Regions from separate parts of the Serratia sp. NPDC078593 genome, predicted to be linked through region 1. Evidence: predicted binding sites of a transcription regulator. Region 1 holds the regulator's gene; each other region holds the start of a gene.
The links. The regulator Fur, encoded in region 1, represses iron uptake genes when iron is present. The targets are predictions, from matches to a motif close to ATAATAATGAGAACNACTATCAA.

Region 1 (7,889 bases):
TCAACATACGCCGTAAAATATCGGACGCACTTTCCCCAATATGTTGCGTGTGGCTGGCAATATAACGGTAAAGTTCTTCGTCGACTTCAATAGTTTTCATCTTTATCCAGTACTGTATTTTTCTACGTAGAACCTGAAACCAGGCTCTGCATTCAAGCCATGGGATTATAAGGTTAAAGTGTCAAGGCTGACATAACAATGTGCCTTAACATGGCAAAAGCAGACTAATTCCCTTTCGCTGGCACACGTCAAACGATACCGGCGCACCGTTGTTGGTTGCCCAGCCCATGATTAACACATTTTATTTGGCTAACGCAGCGGCACTCACCCATCATCCGAATGTGTATGATACCCTAACAGAATGTCTCTCGGTCATGAACTTCGCCATGAAATTACATTATCAAATGTCAGCCGCACCGGCTGAACACTCGACCGCCCTGCCTATCGTGCTGATCCACGGTTTATTCGGCAATCTGGACAACCTTGGCGTGTTGGCGCGCGATTTGAGTCTGCAACATCCGCTAATCAAAGTAGATCTGCGCAACCACGGCCTGTCGCCACACTCGCCGGAAATGAATTATCCGGCAATGGCGCAGGACTTGCTGACGTTGCTGAACGATCTGAAGATTAAAAAAGCGCTTGTCATTGGGCATTCGATGGGCGGCAAAGCCGCGATGGCGTTAACCGCGATAGCGCCATCGCGTATTGAAAAGCTGGTGGTGATTGATATAGCGCCGGTGAATTACACAACCCGCCGCCACGATAGAATTTTTGCCGCGCTCAACGCGGTCAGCGCCGCAGGTATCATACAGCGTCAACAGGCAGCCGAGCTGATGCGGAACACGCTGGATGAAGAAGGGGTGATCCAATTTTTACTGAAATCATTCCACCAGGGAGAATGGCGTTTCAACCTGCCGGTCCTCATTGAGCATTATGAAACCATTCTTGGCTGGCAAGAGGTGCCTGCTTGGCCACATCCGATTCTGTTTATCCGCGGCGGGCTTTCGCCTTATGTGCAGAACAGCTATCGCGATGCTATCGCCCGCCAGTTCCCACTGGCGCGTGCACACGAAATTGCGGGCACCGGTCATTGGGTACATGCGGAAAAACCGCAGGCCGTACTGCGCGCTATTCATCGTTTTCTTAACGACGTCTGAGCATCAATTGGTGGAAAATCGCGCTTAAGAGCGCAGCTTAGCCCCTTTGCACCGCAGTTAAGCATTGTCGTTGCTCTACCTGCTGGGGTAATATGGCGCGCTATAATTTTGCCGCCATACCCAGCGTGCTGTCAGACGCTAGGTTGGGGGTGAATTTGGGTTAGGTTGTATCGACCTGAACTGTATTAACCGAACCGTCCTGAAGCGTGAAACGCTTTTTGATGCAAACTCCCTTGCAGTACCGCTACCTATGGCAAAAGAACAAACGGATCGCACGACGCTAGATCTGTTCGCAGATGAACGCCGTCCGGGGCGCCCGAAAACCAATCCGTTATCCCGCGATGAACAGCTTAGAATCAATAAGCGGAATCAATTACGGCGCGATAAAGTACGTGGATTGCGGCGTGTGGAACTGAAAATCAACGCGGATGCGGTGGACGCTCTGAACAAACTGGCGGAACAGCGTAATATCAGCCGCAGCGAGCTTATCGAGCAAATGCTGCTGGCGAAGCTGGCCGAAGAACAGCCAGAACTTTGATCTTATGAGCCGCACACGCGGCATGGCGTTAAGGATGACGCCGGATCATCTCCGCATCATTCTCTTCGGGCATCGCATAAACGCGATAAAACCCCAGAGTATATTTCTGGCATGATACGCCTTTATTGATAAGACTTGGGTCTTTATCATACGGTTGTTTTAAACAGTATCGGTGCAAGCGTCAGGCATCAAAATTGTAATTAATTGAATTTAAAGGTTATATTCGATATGGCTAACGTAGGCATTTTCTTTGGCAGCGACACCGGCAATACCGAAAACATTGCAAAGATGATCCAAAAAATTCTTCGCCAGCAGTTTGGTGACGATGTGGCTGAAGTTCACGATATTGCCAAAAGCAGCAAAGAAGATCTGGACGCATTCGACATTCTGCTCCTCGGTATTCCAACTTGGTATTACGGTGAAGCACAATGTGACTGGGACGATTTTTTCCCAACTTTGGAAGAGATAGACTTCAACGGCAAACTGGTGGCGCTATTCGGCTGTGGCGATCAGGAAGATTACGCAGAGTACTTCTGTGATGCAATGGGCACCATTCGTGACATCATTGAGCCGCGCGGTGCCGCGATCGTTGGCCACTGGCCAACTAAAGGCTATCACTTTGAAGCCTCGAAAGGTTTGGCAGACGATAACCACTTTATCGGTTTAGCCATTGACGAAGATCGTCAGCCAGAATTGACCGACGAACGCGTAAGCGCTTGGGTCAAACAGATTAGTGAAGAACTGAGCCTGGCTGATATCATCGGCTAAACCGCTTTGTAACCAAAACGGTTTTATCCAGGCCCTGCAAACGCATCACGAGCGCAGGGCCGTTATCGGCATCGCAAACTGAAGCAATAGAAGCTACAAAATTGTAACTTCTTCCCTCATCAAGGTAGACTAGCGTTACGGTTTATCCCGCCCATCAAGATGTTGCATGTGTGACATGTAACGGTGTGAATATATCTTTGTTAACAACCGGCGGTTTCTATTTAGCTCAACCGGTTCTATAATGAGACGCAATTAATTCTTTGTGCCGACCGATGCCATAGGCAAAAATGCCTCAACTTGATTAGCATAGTAACAGGACTGAATCCGCATGACTGACAACAACACCGCGTTAAAGAAGGCCGGCTTAAAAGTCACGCTTCCGCGACTCAAAATCCTGGAAGTACTGCAAGATCCGACTTGCCATCACGTCAGCGCGGAAGATTTGTATAAAAAACTGATAGATATGGGTGAAGAAATTGGTCTTGCGACAGTTTATCGCGTACTGAACCAATTCGACGACGCAGGAATTGTGACACGCCATAACTTTGAAGGTGGAAAATCCGTCTTCGAACTGACACAACAGCATCACCACGATCACCTGATTTGCCTGGATTGTGGCAAAGTTATCGAATTTAGTGATGAGTCAATCGAAGCGCGTCAGCGAGACATTGCCAAGCAACACGGCATCAAACTCACCAACCATAGCCTATACCTCTACGGCCACTGCGCTATTGGGGATTGCCGTGAAGACGACACGCTGCACAACATAAAATAACGCTAATTTATCTATCGCAAGGAACCGCCCAACGGCGGTTTTTTTATGTCTTTTTTTGGGTAAAAAAATCCCCGGACGCGCCGGGGGAAATCATGTCAAAAGATAACAATTGCAGCGACACTTCGACCCATACGGCCTTACTGCTCTCACTCACCACACTCCGCCCCACCCGCCGACACGCTGGTGAGGCGTTACTCACTTACGCCTTCACTGACTCTATCCGGCTGAATCGCTTGCCATCAGGGCTGACCGCACGAATGTGTACTTCACCGGCCACGGCTGGCTTGGCACTGTTGTCATAACGCAACCACTGCTGCCCCCCGTCGGTGGAATACTCGATAGCCAATCCAGGCAGGGCAATATTGGCCTCCAATGTGCCATCTACAATACGTGCGCCAGGCACCGGTAAACGATAACTCACACCGCCTTTATCCAACTTGGCCAACTCACGTTGCCCCAATAGGTTGGCGAAATGCAGCCAATCCCGATCCAGTTTTTTCGTATCGACAAGCTGAGTTTCCCCACCTTTATACTCGCGACCGGCCTTATAATCCTGTTCCCAACTGGCGCGGTGCCAGGCGCGTTCAGCTACCGACAACGTACGCGGGAAGATCATGTATTCCATTTGTGTATCGGTACGCACGATCTCACTCCACAGCTGGATGGAAACACCATACGCACCCGGCCATGGTTTATCGCTCTTGGCAGTAAAATAGTTACCATCACGATCGACAGACGTTTCGGCGTTTTGCGGCATGTTATCCGGCGCGAAGCTGAACATTTTACGCTCATCGCTGAATCGAGTCCCCCAGTAGTAGCCACTCTCGTTTGGATTCACTTCATACGGGAAATCTAAATACACGTAGTCCGGGTTTGAAACCACGACTTCATATCCCTTGTTTGCCCAATCATTCACCGAATCGAAACCGCCCCAATAGAGGGTATCCCAGAAGTTGACGCCGACGCGCGAAGTGGCAAAGGATTTGGCACTCTCAGCATCTTTCAGACCATCCTGCCAAGCCTGCATTCTGTCAATGCCGTGGGCTTTAACCAGCTTGCTGACTTCCTGACCAAAGTAGCTTGGCAAGTGTTCCAAATCGGCAACCTTGCCTTCCTTAATGATGTTTTGGCAAACCTGCGATTTTGCCCACGGTTTATCTTCTTTACTTTGATCGAGAATGCCTTTGCCCGGCTCTGGGTTCTTAACGTCGGTATAGCCTGCCCCCAAACGGATATTCTTCGCTTCGTCACCACCGAAATGCCAGGTTTTCAGCGGTTGACCCGCCTCTTTGTGCATCTGCGCGATTTCGCCAATCACTTTATCAACGAAACGGTTGGAGGAATCCAAGCAAGGATTCAAGTAGCTCTGGCGATTAAAGAACTGTACCGACGTGGTGTTTGAGGTATCCGTTGGATCAACCAAACGGAACTCCTCGGCTTCTTTCTCTTTACCCTGCGCATGTAATTTCTTATAGCGTGCCTCCATCGATACTACAGCGGCACGAGCATGAGCAGGCATATCGATCTCTGGGATCACTTCTATCTGGCGCGCCTGCGCATATTTAATGATATCGATGTAATCTTGACGTGAGAAGAAACCGCCGTACACATCCGGCCCCTGACCATACTGTGGCAACAAACAGGTGGTTTCGCTTAGGTCGTGACAACGTTGGCTCCCGACCTCCGTCAGCTCGGGTAAACCTGGGATTTCAATTCGCCAACCTTCATCATCCGTTAGGTGGAAATGGAATTTGTTCAGCTTGTAGGCAGCCATCTGATCTAACAGACGCAACACGGCATCTTTCTGATGGAAGTTACGTGCAACATCGAGGAACACCCCGCGATACTGGAAGCGCGGCGCATCTTTGGCTTCAAGCGTAGCGATATTTTTACTACCGTCACTCGGTATCAGCGACAGAATGGATTGCAGACCGTAAAACACTCCGCTCTGATCAAAACCGGTAATGACCGCCTGCTTAGGTCCTATTTTCAACTCATAGGCTCCCGGCACCGCCAGTTTATCTTTAAATACATTCGGCTTGATATCCGTCTTGATGCGGTAGCCGCCTTCAGCCTCAGCAACGCCAAGTAAGGCGAACCGGGCGCTAACCACGTCAGCGACCGGTTTACTTAACGCACTCAGATCCAATGCAACGCCTTTGCTCAAATCGGCGTCTTGCTGATGAATTTTAACCTCCAGCGGCGTAGGGATGATTTGCCCACGTAACGCGCTAGCCGGTAAGGTTTCTAACTCGGCGTTCTTAACAAAACGTGACGCGGGCGTCATCAGGATATTTTTATCATCCTTGGTACGCTTCCACTGGTCACCGGTAAAAGGAGCGACAAACTGATCCAGATCTTCGGTATCCGTATTGGCCAGCATCTTAGGTTGCGCATCACCCGATGTCGCATACCAGCGTGGCAAAAAGTCCGTTTTGAACAATTGCCAATATTCAGCGACGATCGGTATTTCAACCGCTTTGTTGGCCGGGAAACCGCTAAAACTGTCGGTTGGCTCCAGCTTATACAAATCGCCGGTCAAGTGTGTAATGGTGAACTGCTCGTTATCTACTTTTAGCGTCTGGCGCGGGCTGTGAAAGAAAATAGCCCAGTCTTTACCCGTAATATCTTGCCCATCATTCGCCAGCGTAATCAAAACTTTATTACACGATGCCCAATCAGCACCCAGTTTGGCACAATCGACACCGTTATCCGCCGCGCGGTTATCCAGCATTTTAATATTCAACGTTAACTGGCTCAGTTGATCGACCAACTGTTGATCGGCCATCGCACTGCCAATACTGCCTAACATGCCGACTGTTGCCGTCAGTGCGGCAAGCGCACTCATCTTAAATTTGTTCATCTACAACCTCATCCGTAATCAGTGATTATTTGCGCGAATTTCCTGCCAGACCTTGCCACACTTAGCTTCGTACGCCTGGCCATCGCCAGTGTGTACCGCTTGTATGCAACGCTGATAGTCCAGTACGCGGACCGTTTCCTGTTCGGCGAACTGCTGATGCTGTTTCTCTTGTTTCAAGACCGCCAATACCGCCTGGCAAGCGTGCAGCTTGTCTGGTGAACCTTCAGCGGTATTGATACAAGCGCTATAGGCTTGACGTAGTTTGGCGTCTTCTGGTGGCGTTTGCGGTTGTACGCAACCGCTCAGTACGATCAGCGCCCCCGCCACTAACATTAATTTTTTCATCGTGTAATTCCGTTTATGTTTCCCCGGTGTCACCACCGGGAGAAGCATTAGAAGATAGTGAAGGGAGCAATAACGATAAATTTAACGTCGCGTTCATCCTGGAAGATATTGCCGTAACCACCACCCCAGCTAGGGATATCGGTGTGGTTGTCATATTGGGTGAAGTGCAGCTTGAACAACGTGCCCTTGGCTCGCCCTTCCTGAACGGTGTACATTGCATCCAGGCTGTAGGCACTTTCTTTCAGACGTTGATTTTGGTCATAAATTGGATTGGTGCTCGGTTTAGCATCCCAACCATAGACATAAGACGCCCCAACGGCCCATCCCGGCAAATTCCAATTACTGAGGTCATAAGTCGCACCGGCGAATACCGCTTTCTCGCCATTGGCGTTAAAGTCAGAACGGTTATCCCACCAAATATCCAAGCGACCGTTGGATGAAGCATAGGTTGGCGTCATACGCTGCAAGAAGAACCCTTGGTTACCTTCTGCTTTCACCCACGTCCCTTCAAGGCGCAAATCCACTTGGCCAATTTTATAGCCGAATGTTAATGCCTGTAGCCAAGCCATGCCGTCGTAGAGATCACTGGTGCTAGATGGGTTAACATCTTTCGCATCGTGGATGCGATCGCGTGCGCCATAGAATTGATAGGTGGCACTTAACGGGCTACCCGCCACATCAAATTTATAGGAACCTTTAGCAAAATATTGATCCATATAACCTTGAGACTGGCCGAATGCGGCCTCCAGAACTAAATCGTTCTTAAAGTCATATTTTGCGCCAATCGAATGTAAGTAAGAAACGCCGGTTTTTTTATCCCCTTGGCGAAACTTATCCATTTCCAGGTTCCATGGAGACTTATATTTGTTAGTCCACATATAAGAGAAACTTAAAGCTCCGGCGTCACCGTAATCAAAATTAGCGCCGGCTTCAGCCCCTTGGTAAGTTCCCGGCATAAAACTCCAGTGCGGAGCCAATAACGTTTGCCCGGATGGTTGGAGCCACCCCGCACGCGCCCAGACCGGGCCAGACTTAAATTTACCCGCCGCTTTGTAAACGCTTATGCCACTTTTATCGCCAGACCAGTCTTCATCATAGGCGTGATTGGAGTGTGAAAAGGCAATTTCATTTGGGTGGCCACTTTCGCTCGACTCTGCCATTTCAATAGCAGTAAAGGCCGCCAGATCGATACCGAACATATCTGCGGCATAGCCGGAAGAAAAGTCCAGATTGGCATTCCAGGTCGAGTGAGAAAGGTTAGTTTTGTATTTATCACCATCAGTTACGTCTTTACGGTCACGTTCACGTTGCCAATAATAAACACCGCCGGTCAGTGTAGAATCATCGATAAACCCTGCCGCTTGCGCTTCGGGGGCCATAACAAAACCCGTGCCTAACAGTGCACCCGCAACCGCGAGCGCCAGCGATTTACGCTGAGCACCG
Region 2 (7,889 bases), on a different contig from region 1:
CCCTGTTCTTCCTGTGTGTCGGTGCCGTTGCCTTCTGCTTTGGCGGTAACATTACGGTCTTCCCAGCTATTGTCGGTGATTTCTTCGGCCTTAAAAATCACAGTAAAAACTACGGTATTATTTACCAAGGCTTTGGGCTGGGCGCGCTAGCGGGTTCATTCATCGCCAAATACTTTGGCGGCTTCCACGCAACCTTTATGGTAATAGGTGTGCTGTCGGTGATTTCCCTACTGATTACCTTATTTATCAAAACACCGCAGGCTGTCGCTCAAGAAGAGAGCGGCAACGAACAACAGGTGCTGGGCAAAGCCAAACACGCCTAATAATCGAGCCATGTTGAACAAGCCCGTCAGATAATCTGACGGGCTTTTTATCGTAAATACAGGATGATGTTGTTGCCCCAGCCGACGCGCTGAACCGATGGCTGCTTGATGAAACGCATGCGAACTTGCCAGATGCGGCAAACGGCGCCATGATTGCAAGCGATAACCGCGTGATCGCGGCATCCTCATAATGTTACAACTGCATGCCCAGCGTTTGTCGCAGGTGAGCCCCTGCCCCCAACAGCCCAGGTTGCGCATGCGCGATCATAAACACCGGGATATCTTGTACATAGTCCTTAAAGCGCCCTTTGTCTTCAAAAGCGGCGCGGAAGCCAGAAGCCATAAAGAACGCCATAAAACGCGGTACGATGCCACCAGCAATATAGACGCCACCAAAGGTGCCCAAGTTCAGCGCCAAATTGCCACCAAAGCGCCCCAAAATGACACAGAACAGCGATAAGGCACGGCGACAATCGGTACAGCTATCGGCCAATGCACGCTCGGTTACGTCCTTCGGTGCTAGGTTTTCCGGCTGGCGTTTATCAGCTTTAACAATCGCACGGTATAAATTGACCAAGCCCGGCCCTGAAAGCACCCGCTCGGCAGAAACGTGGCCAACTTCTGCACGCAATACTTCCAGGATAACGTCTTCTTCTTCGCTGTTTGGCGCAAAATCAACATGCCCGCCTTCGCCGGGCAAGCTTACCCAACGCTGATTCACCTGCACCAAATGTGCAACTCCTAACCCAGTCCCTGCGCCATAGACCGCAATCGGTTTATCCTTTTGCGGCTTCCCGCCGCCAAACTGCACCACATCAGCATCGGTCAGCATGGGGATCGCCATAGATACGGCGGTAAAATCATTAATGACTTCCAGATGGCTGAACCCCAGATTAGCTTTCATCTCTTTGATAGAAAAAGCCCACGAGTGATTGGTCATCGCCACCCAATCCTCCGTCACCGGGCAGGCAATGGCGATACACGCATCCTGCACCTCAACCTGATGCTCAGTTAAATAGTGGCGAATCACCGCCTCCAGACTTTCGAACTCCAGGCCAGAATACGTTTTCGCTTGGGTAATCTCACCCGTCGCGACGGTGCACAACGCCAGCCGGGCATTGGTACCGCCAACATCCCCTACCAGGGCATAGGTCATCAGAGTTTTCTCCGCAAGAAATTAAGCTATCAATAAGAAACTGCACTCACTGTAAAATCCCACAGGAAAAACAACAATCGCCTTTGTTCGACTGGCTATCCATTAGCGATCTCGATCACAAAAACGTTTCAGCCCTGCTAAATAAATGCGTTCTCACCGTGTTGAAAATCATTACAGTAAAAACGCCTATTAACTGTTATTTCGCATCAGGCCAACGCGTATTCCACTGCGGCACGCGCGTGAATGGCCGTGGTATCAAATACCGGCACCGAAGCATCTTGTGCGCCGACCAGCAGACCGATTTCGGTACAGCCGAAAATAATCCCCTGCGCGCCCTGTAATTCTAAGTTACGGATAATACGGCGGTATTCTTCACGCGACCCATCGCGGATTTTCCCCATACACAGTTCTTCATAAATAATACGATGCACAATATCGCGATCGGCTGCCACCGGCGTGACCACGTCAATAGCAAAATTATCCTGCAAGCGACCACGGTAAAAATCTTGCTCCATGGTAAAACGCGTCCCCAACAGCCCAACGCGACGAATATCCTGTTGACGCACCTGCAAGGCAGTGGCATCAGCAATATGAATTAACGGTAAACCGCTTGCTTGCTCAATAACATCAGCCACTTTGTGCATGGTATTGGTACAGATAACGATCGCCTCCGCCCCTGCTGCACGTAATGACGCCGCCGCTGTGGCGAGTAATTGCCCGGCACCTTGCCAATCACCCTGATGCTGCAAGCGTTCAATTTCATGGAAATCAACGCTATACAGCACAATTTTAGCAGAGTGTAAGCCGCCCAATTGTTGTTTGACCTGTTCATTGATCATACGATAATAAGGAATGGTCGACTCCCAACTCATTCCGCCCAACAAGCCCAGCACTTTCATGGTGTTTTCCTCGATCCATGTGATGAAAATGATGACACTATCGTATCCGTCACAACTTGACGATGGGTTATTTCACCGCCAGACGGGATTCAAGCCAACGCTGACGCAAAGTGTCATACAACCAATTATAAAAGAGGGTATACGGCAAGAAAAATAGGAAGAAACCCAACTCCAGCATAAATGCCTGTACCAACGTCAAGTTAAGCATCAAGGCAGCAATGGGTACGCCAATCAGCACAAAACCCGCTTCAAAACCCAATGCATGCAGCGCCCGTACCTTTAGGTTTCGCGCGACACGAGTGATCGGCCACCAACGGTCAAATCCGGCGTTATAAATAATGTTCCATAGCATCGCGACGCTGGACAGCATGACCGCCAATGCACCGACCTGAATCATTGAACGGTTCATCAACCATGCACCAATCGGTGCGCAAATCATCACAGCAATGACTTCGAAACCCACCGCGTGAATCACACGCTCACCCAAAGACTTGTTTTGCAGTTGCATATTTCACCTGATAAATAGCCATTATTGGAACAATTCAGGTGATTATCATCGTTTTATTGCGTAGATTAAAAATAGGTTCCATCGAAAAAGTAGATAGATCATGCATTACTCCCCCGAGGCTTTACAGGCTTTTGTCGAAGCGGCCGCACTAGGCTCCTTCTCTGCCGCCGCTCGCAAGCTGCGTAAAAGTCAGTCAACTATCAGCACTGCCATCGCCAACCTAGAAGCGGATCTGGATTTGACGCTATTTGACCGACAAGCACGGCAACCGGTACTTACCCTCGCCGGACGTAAAGTCTTGGGTCACGTTCAAGAAATTTTGGCCGCCAACGAGCGTTTGAATGCATTAAGCATCAGGCTGGCTGATCGGGTCGAACCGCGCTTGACGATCGTTTTATCCGATACCTATCAACCTCAGCATCACGACAGCCTGATGATACATTTTGAGCGGCGCTATCAGGATATTGAATTGGAATGCATGGTTGCCGAAGAAGGCGATGTGTTGGACTTGGTACAAAGTGGTCGCGCACATTTGGGGATGCTGGCGGTGCAAACAACTTACCCTCCAGATATCGCCGCAGCGCGGCTTCCGGAACAAACTGAAATGGGTATTTTCGTCGCCCAACAACACCCACTTGCGCAATGCAACGCCGTAACACCGGAAAAACTCGCCAGCAATCGCCAACTGTATCTCAACACCTATACCGCCAACAGTAACAAACCGCAGGGGCGTGTATGGTCAGCACCCAGTTACCTGATGTTACTCGAAATGGCCGAACAAGGGTTCGGTTGGGCGATCTTGCCGCATTGGCTGGTCAAGCAATACAGCAATGGGCAATTAATAGAGCTGCGCCCACGCGGTTGGCCAATGCTAATTTCGGTCGATGCCGTATGGTCAAAACTCACGCCTCCGGGTCCGGCTGGCTCATGGATGTTGGATCGGTTGCTGGAGAATGCCGAAGATCAGGCGGCGACATTGAGTTCCTGAGTGGCCAGAACAATGTGGTTGAAGCCTTCCGGCTCGCTACCCTGAGGACGATCGTCAGTGACGGTCTTGTGCCGTTTGCGGTCGCTTGGCATCCAGACAAGTCTTAATTTTTGATTGCGCTCCCTTTTTCAGAATGCCGCTGAAATGCCTGCTACGGCAATAGCGATAACATACCGGCAGAGAAATAGATAAGGTGGATTAATTGACGTTATGAGCAAAGCCGCCAACAGGAGAAAATATGTTTAAACCTCTGCTACTGGCCGCTGCATTAATAATAAGTACAGCGCCGCTCACGCAACAGGCCGAAGCCAAAGGGCTGAACATTGATTTGCTGCCGGGCGTTTCACTGCGTATTGGCGATCAAGACCAACGCGGCAATTATTGGGATGGCCATGATTGGCGCGATCGCGATTGGTGGATACGCCATCAGGGTAAGGAGTTAGGTGAGCGCAGCCGCAGAGGCGACTATTGGGACGGCCAGCGCTGGCGCAATGCTGATTACTGGCGTAAACACGACTACTTCGATAAAGGCCGATATCGTAAATACGAAAAACATCATTATAAGAAACATCATAAACACAAGTACAAACATCGGCACCATCATCACTAATAATGCAGGCCGGGCGTGCCCGGCCACTACGATGGAGTGATGTCGGATGAGATTGCGCAACGAGGTATGCTGTTACCCGTAGGGGCGTGGCCTGCCGCGCCCGGTTGGTTGCTTGATGCTGAACCCGTGATGCAGGCCGGGCGTGCCCGGCCACGACGGTGGATTGATATCGGCGATATTTGGCAGCGAGGTATGTTGTTGCCCGTAGGGGCGTGGCCTGCCGCGCCCGGCCGGATGTTTGATGCTGAATACGGAATGCAGGCCGGGAGTGCCCGGCCACTACGGTGGATTGATATCGGCGATATTTGGCAGCGAGGTATGTTGTTAGCCGTAGGGGCGTGGCACGCCGCGCCCGGTTGGTTGCTTGATGCTGAACCCGTGATGCAGGCCGGGCATGCCCGACCACTACGGTGGATTGATACCGACGGGATTTGGCAGCGAAGTATGTTGTTACCCGTAGGGGCGTGGCATGCCGCGCCCGGTTGGTTGCTTGATGCTGAACCCGAGATGCAGGCCGGGCGTGCCCGGCCACTACGGTGGATTGATACCGGAGGGGATTGCGCTGCGGGGTATGCCGTTAACCGTAGGGGCGTGGCCTGCCGCGCCCGGTTGGTTGCTTGATGCTGAACCCGAGATGCAGGCCGGGCATGCCCGGCCACTACGGTGGATTGATACCGGAGGGGATTGCGCTGCGGGGTATGCCGTTAACCGTAGGGGCGTGGCCTGCCGCGCCCGGTTGATTATTTGGCGCCGCATACGGAATGCAGGCCGGGCATACCCGGCCACTCCGGTGGGTTGATACCGGCGGGATTTGGCAGCGCGTGATGTTGTTACCCGTAGGGGCGTGGCATGCCCGCGCCCGGTTGGTTGCTTGATGCTGAACCCGAGATGCAGGCCGGGCGTGCCCGACCACTACGGTTGGTTAAAACAGGCTGCTTAACAATAGATAGCCATTCAACCCCACCACGATTAACACGATTAGCCAGCCCAAGCTTTGTATCGTCCGGCTGTTAGTCATATCGCCCATTAATTCACGGTTGCCGGTAAAACGAAGTAGCGGCACCAGTGCCAACGCAATACCGAAACTGAGCAACACCTGGCTCAACACTAGGATGCGCGTCGCATCCATACCCAGCAAAATAACAATAAACGATGGCAACATAGTCACCAAGCGGCGCACCCACAGCGGAATATAGAAGCGCACGAACCCCTGCATCACCACCTGCCCCGCCAACGTCCCCACCACGGTAGAAGACAGCCCTGCCGCCACCAGACTCAACCCGAATACCGTCGCAGCGGCATGCCCCAGCAGCGGTTGTAAAGTCAGATAGGCCTGATCGAGATCGGCGACGCCACTGTGGCCACTAAAGTGAAACGCAGCGGCGGCCGTCGCCATCATCGCCAGATTAACGAACCCGGCGATCGTCATCGCAATCGCCACATCCACTTTGGTTGAGGCATAGCGATCGGCCTTTGAGTTTTTACCCGCCGTCTGCGTCAACGAAGAGTGCAGGTAAATCACGTGCGGCATAATGGTGGCACCAAGTACGCCAGCCGCCAAAAATACCGCATCACCATTGGGTAAATCAGGGATTGCCATGCCTTTGATCAACCCACTCAGCTGTGGCTGAGAGAACACTAATTCAACAATATAGGCCGCGGCCACAAACAGCAGCAGACCACCAATCACCAGCTCTAGTGGCTTCTGGCCGCGTTGCTGTAGCATTAAAATCAAAAAGGTAGCGATACCGGTCAAGATCGCCCCCTCCAGCAGGGTGACACCAAGCAGTAATTTAAAACCAATAGCGGCACCAATAAATTCGGCCAAGTCTGTGGCCATCGCGATAATTTCCGCCTGTACCCAATAAGCCCAGACGGCTGGCCGGGGGAAACGATCACGGATGTGCTCGGCGAGATTTTTACCCGTTGCGATGCCAAGTTTGGCGGATAACAGTTGGATCAACATCGCCATTACGTTGGCCCAAACCACAACCCATAGCAACGTGTAGCCAAAAGCGGCACCCGATTGAATATTGGTGGCAAAATTACCGGGATCGATATAGCCGATGGCGGCGATAAACGCCGGGCCCATCAAAGAAAGTTTAATCTTCCTGGACGGGCGGTTGGTAGTAGAAGAATTAACCGCACGACTGTTCAGCATATCGTTGAGCCCTTACATTTATTAAGCTTACCGATATTTTATCAAGATGATAATAATTATCAATTTCATTTAAAGAGGTGAGGCTTATTTCTGTGATAGATAGCGGCAAACGTTTAACGGACCGCTCGCCGTTCATGCAGCCAGTTGTTGCGCAATAACAGATAAAATAAACCTCTGACGCTCAAGTTATCACAAAAATAACACGAACGCTCAATACTATTAACACTTTGTTCTGCTTTACTTTCTTGCAAAAATTGAGGGGAATTTACGCTATGAATGTCAATATGTGCGCCAAAAATTTGATTACGAAACGTAAGGTTACATAAAACAGCGTTAAGGCTGAATTCCACCCAATCTGGTGCAAACCTTCAGCGTTTTAGCCGCCAAGCAGACATATGTATAAATGCCAAGGCGGTTTTAACAGACTTGATTGAACAAACAGAGGTTGGAAACGGGAAAACAGGAAGCAAAAAGCCGACCATTAGGTCGGCTTTTTTAAATGTTGGTGGAGCTAAGCGGGATCGAACCGCTGACCTCTTGCATGCCATGCAAGCGCTCTCCCAGCTGAGCTATAGCCCCACGAAATGTGGTACGCATTAACCGGCGTTACGGTTTTTGCCAAATTCTTAAAAAGAATTTGGTGGAGCTAGACGGGATCGAACCGTCGACCTCTTGCATGCCATGCAAGCGCTCTCCCAGCTGAGCTATAGCCCCAAGACACAATCACATTGTGTTGTGAACGGGGCGCATAATATGAAACCCGGTAAACCCTGTCAACGGCTAATTTTAAATCCTCGATCAAGCGCTGAAAAAGCCGCCAAATCAGCACATTTATCATCAATTAACGCCCGGTTGACTGAAATAGAAGTGACCGGTGCACCCAGGAAATCCACTGAGGCTTACGCAAATAAAAGAGAAAATAATGGACAGCGCGCTTGCCGGCATCATCAGCTCATGCGCCCTGCTCAACCGCAGGGCGCATGAGAAAATCAGGCCTGAGCTTCGCGCGCAGCAATATAAGCCAAAGCCTGATCGATACGTTGCAATGACCGCTGCTGACCAATAGCGTGGACAGTCACGTCCATGCCCGGTGACTGACCTGCACCGGTGACGGCAACGCGCAATGGCATACCGACTTTGCCCATCCCCACACCCAGCTCATCTGCGGTGCCTTGGATCGCATTATGCACATTTTCTGCTGTCCACACGCTGATGGCAGCCAGTTTAGCGCGAACTGCTTCCAG
Region 3 (7,889 bases), on a different contig from region 1:
GGCAGCGATAATGCTGTCGAGCACCTCATCGGCGATCGGGGTATCAAGATAGCTGCGTTCGCTGCGGTGTGAAGTGAGTAATTCAATGGTCTGGTTCATGCTAATCCTACGAAGTGGGTTAATAGCGGCTTGCCTAAAAGCCCAGCCAGCGGAGGCGAGCTTCAAATTCATTGAACGTATTGTCAGCAACTTAGCGCCCTAGCACAATGCACATTCCTGTCTTGTTCTTGCCTATTTCTACAATGGGCTGTAGAAAATGGTAAGTTTCAACTATTATTTGTGCCAGATCATTCTGATTGTAAGAGGCTATTTCAGTGAGTGAGGTTGATGAACTGCGCAGCCGTATGGCGCGGCAGGCGGCGCGTTTTGCCCGCGGTAATGGCTATACGTCCTCGCCGGTGCCGCAGGTAAAGATCCTGTATGTCGATCAGCACAGCCCGCGCCAGCCGGTGATGTATGAACCGGGCATCGTGATCGTTTTTCAGGGTCATAAAGTCGGCTACTGCGGCAGTAAAGTTTTTCGTTACGATCCGCGTAATTATCTGTTGATGACGGTGCCGCTGCCGTTTGAATGCGAAACCTTTGCCAGCCAAACGCAACCGCTGGTGGGCATGGCGGTCAATATTGATACGCAAATGCTACAAGATTTGTTGATCGACATAGGGGATGACGATGACCTGATGAAACCTGCCGCACAAAGCAACGGGGTTAACTGTGCGTTATTGAGTGAAGAGATGCTGTGCGCCACCGAACGCCTGCTGGATGTGATGGAACGGCCGTTGGATGCACGCGTATTAGGGCCGCAGATCGTGCGTGAAATCTTGTATTACGTGCTGCGCGGTAGCTGCGGTGCGTCGTTACAGGAGTTGGTTAATCGGCACACCCACTTTAGCCAGATAGCCAAAGCGTTGCGGCGTATTGAAAATCAGTATGCAGAAAACCTCAACGTTGAAGCGTTAGCCAATGAGGTCAACATGAGCGTGTCGGCTTTTCACCATAACTTCAAAGCGGTTACCAATACTTCACCGCTGCAATACGTGAAATCGTATCGCTTGCATAAGGCTCGATTGCTGATGGTACACGATGGTTTGAAGGCTAGCACCGCCGCTATCCGCGTGGGTTACGAAAGTGCCTCTCAGTTTAGCCGTGAGTTCAAACGTTTCTTTGGCGCAACGCCGAGCGATGAACTCGCCCGGCTGCGTGAAGCCAGTGCGGCATTTATGCAAGGGTGATGACGATCTTGCCAAAGGCACCGCGATCGAGGTGTGCCAGTGCTTCGGGGAGTTGATCTAATTGATAACATTGATCAATAACGGGTTGTAGGCCATTGGCATCGACCGCCCGTACTAAATCTTCCAGAGCCCGACGGTGACCAACGCCGATGCCTTGTATCACGGGGGATTTAAGCAGCAGCAATCCGGTGGATCCTGCCAGCTCAATACCGGCTAGTGAACCAATTACAGAGATACGTCCATGTATGGCGACTGCCCGCAAAGAGTTGGCAAGATTAGTACCGCCAACGGTATCGATAACATGGTCGATACCACGCTCCTGTGTCAATGCATACAGACTGTCTACCCAGTCTTCCTGTAGGCGATTGATGCCATAATCAGCACCTAATTGACGTGCTAACTGTAACTTTTGTTCGCTGGCCGAGGTGATATATACCTGTGCGCCATGCGCCTTGGCAATTTGCAGCGCAAACAGTGCCACACCGCCAGTACCTTGCACCAGCACTGTTTGACCCGCGTGGAGTTGACCGCGTTCTATTAGGGCAAACCAAGCCGTTAATCCGGCTGTGGGTAAAGTACTGGCTTGCGTATCGTCAAGCGTTTGGGGCGCAGCGCTAAGCCAGTTCTCATCGACTACGATATATTCTGCCAGCACGCCTTGATAGTGTGCACCTAGCGTAGGGTTAGAGGGCATACGTGCGTTTCCCGTCAACTTGCCATCTATCCAACCTGGGGCAAAGTTGGAAATGACGCGATCGCCGGGGCGAAAGCGTGTTGCGCAAGCCCCAACCAGATCCACTTCGCCGGCCATATCTGATGCAGGTGTGAACGGCATTGATGCTTCAATCGGCATCAATCCTTCTATTAGCATCTTGTCGCGATAATTGAGCGCGACGGCTGTCACTTTAACGCGAACCTGATGTGGCCCGGGTTGGGGGATTTGATCGCGGATCAGTTGTAGATGTTGACGCCCAGTGGCATTCATTATCCAGCGTTGCATGGTACTCGCCATTTTTTATTCCTCTGCGTAATCAGAGCAGAAGATTCTATCGTTGATTTAGTTTCGTCAGTGGCGATAAAATTTCGCCTTATTGTTTCCATTAGGGCGACAAAAATGAACGATCGATTGAATGGTATCTCTGTATTCGTCAGTGCAGTGGAGGCCGGCAGTTTTGCACAGGCGGCGAATCGGTTACACCTATCTCGCTCGGCGGTGGGGAAAAGCATTGCTCGGTTGGAGCAGAGGCTTGGGGTACGCCTATTTTATCGTACTACCCGCAGACTCAGTCTTACCGATGACGGCGCGTTGTTCTATGAACGTTGTATGCGGGCGTTGGATGAGATTCATATCGCTGAAGCGCTGCTGGAAAGTGGAAAACGGCAGGTTAGCGGGCGGCTACGCGTGTCGATGCCGGTACTCTTGGGCCGTATGTGCATTGCGCCATTGTTGATGGAGCTTGCTGGCGAACACCCGAATTTAGCGTTAGAGCTGTCATTTAATGACCGCTTAGTTGATATGGTTGAGGATGGATTCGATCTGGTGGTGCGCAATGGACGTCTGCCAGACAGCTCTAGGTTAGTGGCGCGTCGATTGGGGCATTATCCAATGGCATTTTACGCCTCACCAGCCTATTTGGCACGCTGGGGAGAACCCAAAAGTGTGGCAGAGTTGGTAGAGCACAATGCGGTTACTTATATCCGTTCCGGCGAGTTACTCAACTGGGATATTCCAGTTGAAAAGGGGAAAACCCATCGTATCGAACCTAAATCGCGAGTGATGATGGATGATTTACAAGCGCTGGCAGATGCGACCATCGCAGGGTTTGGCATTGGGTGGCTACCCTGCTGGTTGGTACATGATCACGTCACCCACGAGAAGTTGGTGAGGATATTGAAACAGTACCCGGGAGCGGAATATGAAGTGCATGCGATGTGGCCACAAACCCCAAGTTTGCCACTTAAGGTGCGGCTGGCTATAGATATGCTGGCGAAAAAGCTCCCCGCCAGCATAAGATTAATTGAAACGCACCATGGGTAATGGATTGCCTATCAAGAGGCGCTACGTTTTTTTCGCCAAACTACCAGCATGGCGCCGCATAAGCCGACGACCAATAAGACAAGCGGCAAGATCATTAACCCGGCCATGACCTGATCTTCGTAGCGCTTCACCAGCGGGATTTGGCTGAATGCGTAACCCAGGCTGACGACGGCGCCTACCCAAATGACCGCGCTGAGCCAGTTGAACAGTTGAAAACGAGCATTGCTGAGCCCGGAAATGCCGGCCATAGTAGGCAGTAACGTACGGACAAATGCCAGAAAGCGGCCAATTAGCAGCGCCATTAGACCGTGATGGTTAAACAGCCTGTGTGCGCGTTGGTGATATTGTGCGGGCAGTTGCAGTAGCCAGCCTTTGACTACGCCGGTGTGACCCAGCCAGCGTCCTTGCAGATAACTGAGCCAACAGCCGAGGCTGGCGGCTAGCGTCAGAATAACGATCGTGGGTACGAAAGCCATAACGCCTTTGGCTATCAAGGCGCCTGCCAGCAGTAGCAAACTGTCACCGGGTAGAAAAGAGGCGGGAAGCAATCCATTTTCTAAAAACAGCGTGGTGAAAAGTACCGCGTAAACCACCCAGATAACGGTAGGATCGGCCAACGCAGTGAAATCTTGTTGCCATAGCGCGTGAACAATCTCTCTCAATACTTCCATTCTATGTCCTGTGGCGCTGATAGGATGCGGAGCAAATAACAATAACGTTAGTGTACCCCTAATGGTTTCACAGCACATTAAACGAGGTGCAGAAAAGTAGGGCTGAGAGGGAATTTTTGCGCGGTTTATATCAGGCGGGATAATCCCGCCTTTACACTATTAGCCAGCAATGCGTTCGAAGCCTGCCGCTAAATCATCGATCAGATCCTGCACGTTCTCCAAGCCAATATGCACCCGCACTAATGTACCAGTGAAATCTACGTTGCCGGCTGGGCGAATCGCGTTCAACTCTTCGGGCTGATTGGCTAGGATCAATGACTCAAAACCGCCCCAGGAATAGGCCATGGTGAAATGGCTGAAATTATCGAGGTAGTCGGCCAATTGCCGATCGGTCAATCGCTGTTTCAACACAAACGAAAATAAGCCATTGCAGCCGCTAAAATCGCGTTGGTAAAACGCATGCCCTTTGCAACTTGGTAGCGCCGGATGATTCACCACCGCTACTTCCGGCCGTTTACTTAGCCATTGCGCAACGGCGATGCTGCTTTGTTGATGCTGTTTTAGCCGCACGCTCAGCGTACGTAAACCGCGGCTGGCCATGTAGGCGGTGTCGGCATCGACCATTTGCCCCATCAGATAAGAATATTCGCGTAATTGTTGCCAACAGCGGGCGTTAGCGACGGCGGTGCCGAGCATATAGTCGGAATGGCCGATGATGTATTTGGTGCCAGCCTGAATGGAAATATCGATGTCGAATTCCAGCGCCTTAAACAGCACGCCAGCCGCCCAAGTATTGTCGATCATGATGACGATTTCTGGATTGACCGCCCGAACGGCCTGCACGATGGCGGGAATATCCTGCACTTCCATCGTAATCGAACCGGGAGATTCGAGAAACACCACGCGGGTGTGCGGTTGGATCAGATCGGCAATACCGGCACCGATCAGCGGATCGAAATAGGTGGTGGCGACGTTCATGCGCCCGAGGATATGGGTACAGAAATCCTGCGTGGGTTCATACACCGACCCAGTCATGAGCACGTGATCGCCTGTACTGACAAACGACAGAATCGCGTTAGAGACTGCCGCTGCTCCGCAGGGATAGAGCACGCAGCCCGCTCCCCCCTCCAGTTCGGTCATGGCATCCTGAAAGGCAAAGTGGGTGAGGGTGCCGCGCCGGCCATAAAAAAGTTCGCCATGTGCGCGATTAGCGGTGGCATGTTTTTTCGCCGTAACAGAATCGAAAACCAGTGAAGAAGCGCGTTGGGTGACCGGGTTAACCGCACCTTGCGTGTAGCGTTTGCTGCGGCCAACGCCGACCAGCGCGGTGTCGAGATGTTTAGATGTCATACGAGGCTTACCTTATGGCTCTTCACTGGCAGAATGTTTTGCTACGTTATCATGATGCCACTTAGCCATCCAGACGTTTTTACCTCTATCATGGAGTGGATTCTCCATTATACCGAACAGGCGGGGTAACCATAGCAAAATGGTGGGGATATAGGTGACTAACAGCAGAACCATAAACAGTCTGTAATAGAACCGATTTTACCATTCAGCACCTTAGCAGATGTGTCTCGTCGCGGAAAATATACGGCAGCGTGAAGGGAGGGCAAAAGCGATGCCTGCGTGACGAAATTGTTGGCATTTAACTGTGTGAATGTTAATCAGCGAGTCATGGGCAAGCTTGTGCTGGCGCGGCTTTCCTCTTTTTTAGTCTAGCGGTGCGTTATTGAGTAAATAATAATGATAACTACTATCAATCCGCGATTTGTTTGATATGATCGCACGCTGAAATCTCGTTAATTTTGATCGGTAATGGTTGGAGGCGCAGCGTGAAAACGGCTGGCAAGACGATAAATCAAGGCTCCCGCGGCACTGGCCGGGGATATTGGGGCGCCGCATTCGGGCGGAGTGTGATCGCGTCAATGGTATTGGTGGTGGGGTTGGCAGGTAGCGTTCAGGCAGCACCAGCGGCCAATCCAGCCGTTGCCGAAAGCGTGTCTGCGGCGGCATCAGCGCCTGCCGATACAACACCAAATAATGTCACACCCATCAACCCGGCACCGAGCGTACAGCCACCGGCAACACACGGGATGGATCTCTCCGTTTGGGGCATGTACCAAAATGCGGACGTGGTAGTAAAGACCGTGATGATCGGTCTGGTACTGGCCTCGATCATTACCTGGACTATTTTATTTGCTAAAGGCAGCGAACTGATGCGTGCTAAACGCCGTTTGCGCCGCGAGCATCAAACCTTATCCAAAGCGCGTTCGCTGGATGAAGCCACAGAAATGGCGCAGAACTTCCAGGCTGACAGCATCTGCGCGACGTTGCTGAATGATGCGCAGAACGAATTGACATTATCGGCGCAGTCTGACGATAACAACGGCATCAAAGAGCGTGCCGGCTTCCGCTTTGAACGTCGTGTCGCCGCGTATGGCCGTCAACTGGGTAAAGGCAACGGCTTCCTGGCGACGATCGGCGCGATTTCACCGTTTGTGGGGTTGTTCGGTACGGTGTGGGGCATTATGAATAGCTTCATTGGCATCGCTCACTCGCAAACAACCAATTTGGCCGTCGTGGCGCCGGGCATCGCGGAAGCGCTGCTGGCAACGGCGTTGGGCTTGGTTGCCGCCATCCCGGCGGTGGTCATTTATAACATCTTTGCCCGCGTAATCGGCGGCCATCGTGCTCAGGTTGGCGACGTAGCGGCAGAGGTGTTGTTGTTGTTAAGCCGCGATCTGGATCTGGCGGCAACGGCGGAAACCAAACGCTCACAACATGCTCACCAACTGCGAGTGGGGTGATGTATGGCAATGCGCTTAAATGATGATGTAGACGACGGCGGTGAACTGCATGAAATCAACGTGACGCCGTTTATTGACGTCATGCTGGTGTTGTTGATCATCTTTATGGTGGCAGCGCCGCTGGCAACGGTAGATATTCGTGTCGATCTGCCGGCATCGACCGCGAAGCCTCAACCGCGGCCGGAAAAACCGGTGTTTCTGTCGGTAAAAGCAGATCAGCAGCTTTACGTTGGTGAGCAGCCGGTTTCTGCCGAACAGTTGGCTTCCGTGCTCGATCAGCGTACGCAATCTAACAAAGAAACCACGATATTCTTCCAAGCCGACAAAAGTGTGGATTACGCCACGTTGATGAGCGTCATGGATACGCTGCGTAATGCCGGTTATTTGAAAGTGGGGTTGGTAGGGATGGAAGGCGGCGCCAAGTAATTTTTTCCGCTTTTACCAAGGGGTGAGCATGCGACATGCTCGCCCCTTTTTTATTAACCGCGTGCGTGGGCTGCGGCATGGGCGATGGCGAGGTAATCGGTATTGTAAGCGCGCAGGTAGTGACTGAATCGATCGCTTTAGCGGACGGATCCAGCTCATCCAAGAAGGGAATGCAGCTTTCCTTGGACGGCATAGAAACCGCCCAGCCGCGAATACCCAACGCCCGCACACCGCCGATGGCGGCCTGAATATCCTTGGTGGTGAATACCTTGTAGATAAAGTTGAGATCCAACGTTTGATACAGGTCATGATGAAAGTGTGCCCAACGTTGCCAGGGCGGCCAGCCAATGACATGCACAGTTGGGTGTTTAATTGCATGCAAAGATAAAGCATTAGGATTGTGCCAGTTGCGCCAGCGAACCCGGATGCCGCCAGCGCAGGTTGCCCGGCAGATACAGGCTGTTTTGCGCCAACGGACGTTCGTCAATCAGCTGGGTGACCCGCTCAAAGCTGTGCTGTGCCAAACCAAGGCAGTCTTGCGCCACGGTATCAATTTTTAGCGTCATACAGTCAAACAGATAGTGATCGTCAAAGCTGCATAAATGGATGTCGCTCTCTAACAATTGGTGCTGTGTAAGGTAGCGCAGTACCCCTTCAAGCAGGCCGCAGGCGGCAGTAAATAGGGCCTTGGGCGGGCGACCAAGGTGGGCGC

Region 2: ACQKDS_RS10410 (Nramp family divalent metal transporter) is a predicted target of Fur. The motif match lies at 6,692-6,714, and genes of this name have one in related genera.
Region 3: exbB (tol-pal system-associated acyl-CoA thioesterase) is a predicted target of Fur. The motif match lies at 5,682-5,704, and genes of this name have one in related genera.

Annotation. Positions count from the first base shown of each region.
Region 1 covers NZ_JBNNGK010000002.1:152,729-160,617, reverse strand. The annotation lists gene seqA (replication initiation negative regulator SeqA) at 1-100, opposite strand, end outside; gene ybfF (esterase) at 375-1,157, shown strand; gene ybfE (LexA regulated protein) at 1,408-1,695, shown strand; gene fldA (flavodoxin FldA) at 1,924-2,463, shown strand; gene fur (ferric iron uptake transcriptional regulator) at 2,792-3,238, shown strand; gene ACQKDS_RS02780 (beta-N-acetylhexosaminidase) at 3,438-6,101, opposite strand; gene chiQ (ChiQ/YbfN family lipoprotein) at 6,120-6,446, opposite strand; gene chiP (chitoporin ChiP) at 6,494-7,889, opposite strand, start outside.
Region 2 covers NZ_JBNNGK010000007.1:165,229-173,117, forward strand. The annotation lists gene ACQKDS_RS10375 (L-lactate MFS transporter) at 1-323, shown strand, start outside; gene glk (glucokinase) at 517-1,482, opposite strand; gene ACQKDS_RS10385 (aspartate/glutamate racemase family protein) at 1,686-2,378, opposite strand; gene ACQKDS_RS10390 (multidrug/biocide efflux PACE transporter) at 2,446-2,886, opposite strand; gene ACQKDS_RS10395 (LysR family transcriptional regulator) at 2,987-3,874, shown strand; gene ACQKDS_RS10400 (DUF2502 domain-containing protein) at 4,113-4,484, shown strand; gene ACQKDS_RS10405 (hypothetical protein) at 4,524-5,105, shown strand; gene ACQKDS_RS10410 (Nramp family divalent metal transporter) at 5,407-6,645, opposite strand; tRNA gene ACQKDS_RS10415 (tRNA-Ala) at 7,149-7,224, opposite strand; tRNA gene ACQKDS_RS10420 (tRNA-Ala) at 7,284-7,359, opposite strand; gene gltX (glutamate--tRNA ligase) at 7,635-7,889, opposite strand, start outside.
Region 3 covers NZ_JBNNGK010000009.1:105,548-113,436, reverse strand. The annotation lists gene ACQKDS_RS12035 (NADPH-dependent oxidoreductase) at 1-99, opposite strand, end outside; gene ACQKDS_RS12030 (AraC family transcriptional regulator) at 345-1,232, shown strand; gene ACQKDS_RS12025 (NAD(P)-dependent alcohol dehydrogenase) at 1,219-2,244, opposite strand; gene ACQKDS_RS12020 (LysR family transcriptional regulator) at 2,347-3,270, shown strand; gene ACQKDS_RS12015 (DedA family protein) at 3,282-3,941, opposite strand; gene metC (cystathionine beta-lyase) at 4,101-5,291, opposite strand; gene exbB (tol-pal system-associated acyl-CoA thioesterase) at 5,777-6,751, shown strand; gene exbD (TonB system transport protein ExbD) at 6,755-7,177, shown strand; partial or broken gene ACQKDS_RS11995 (shikimate 5-dehydrogenase) at 7,293-7,555, opposite strand; gene ACQKDS_RS11990 (LacI family DNA-binding transcriptional regulator) at 7,570-7,889, opposite strand, start outside.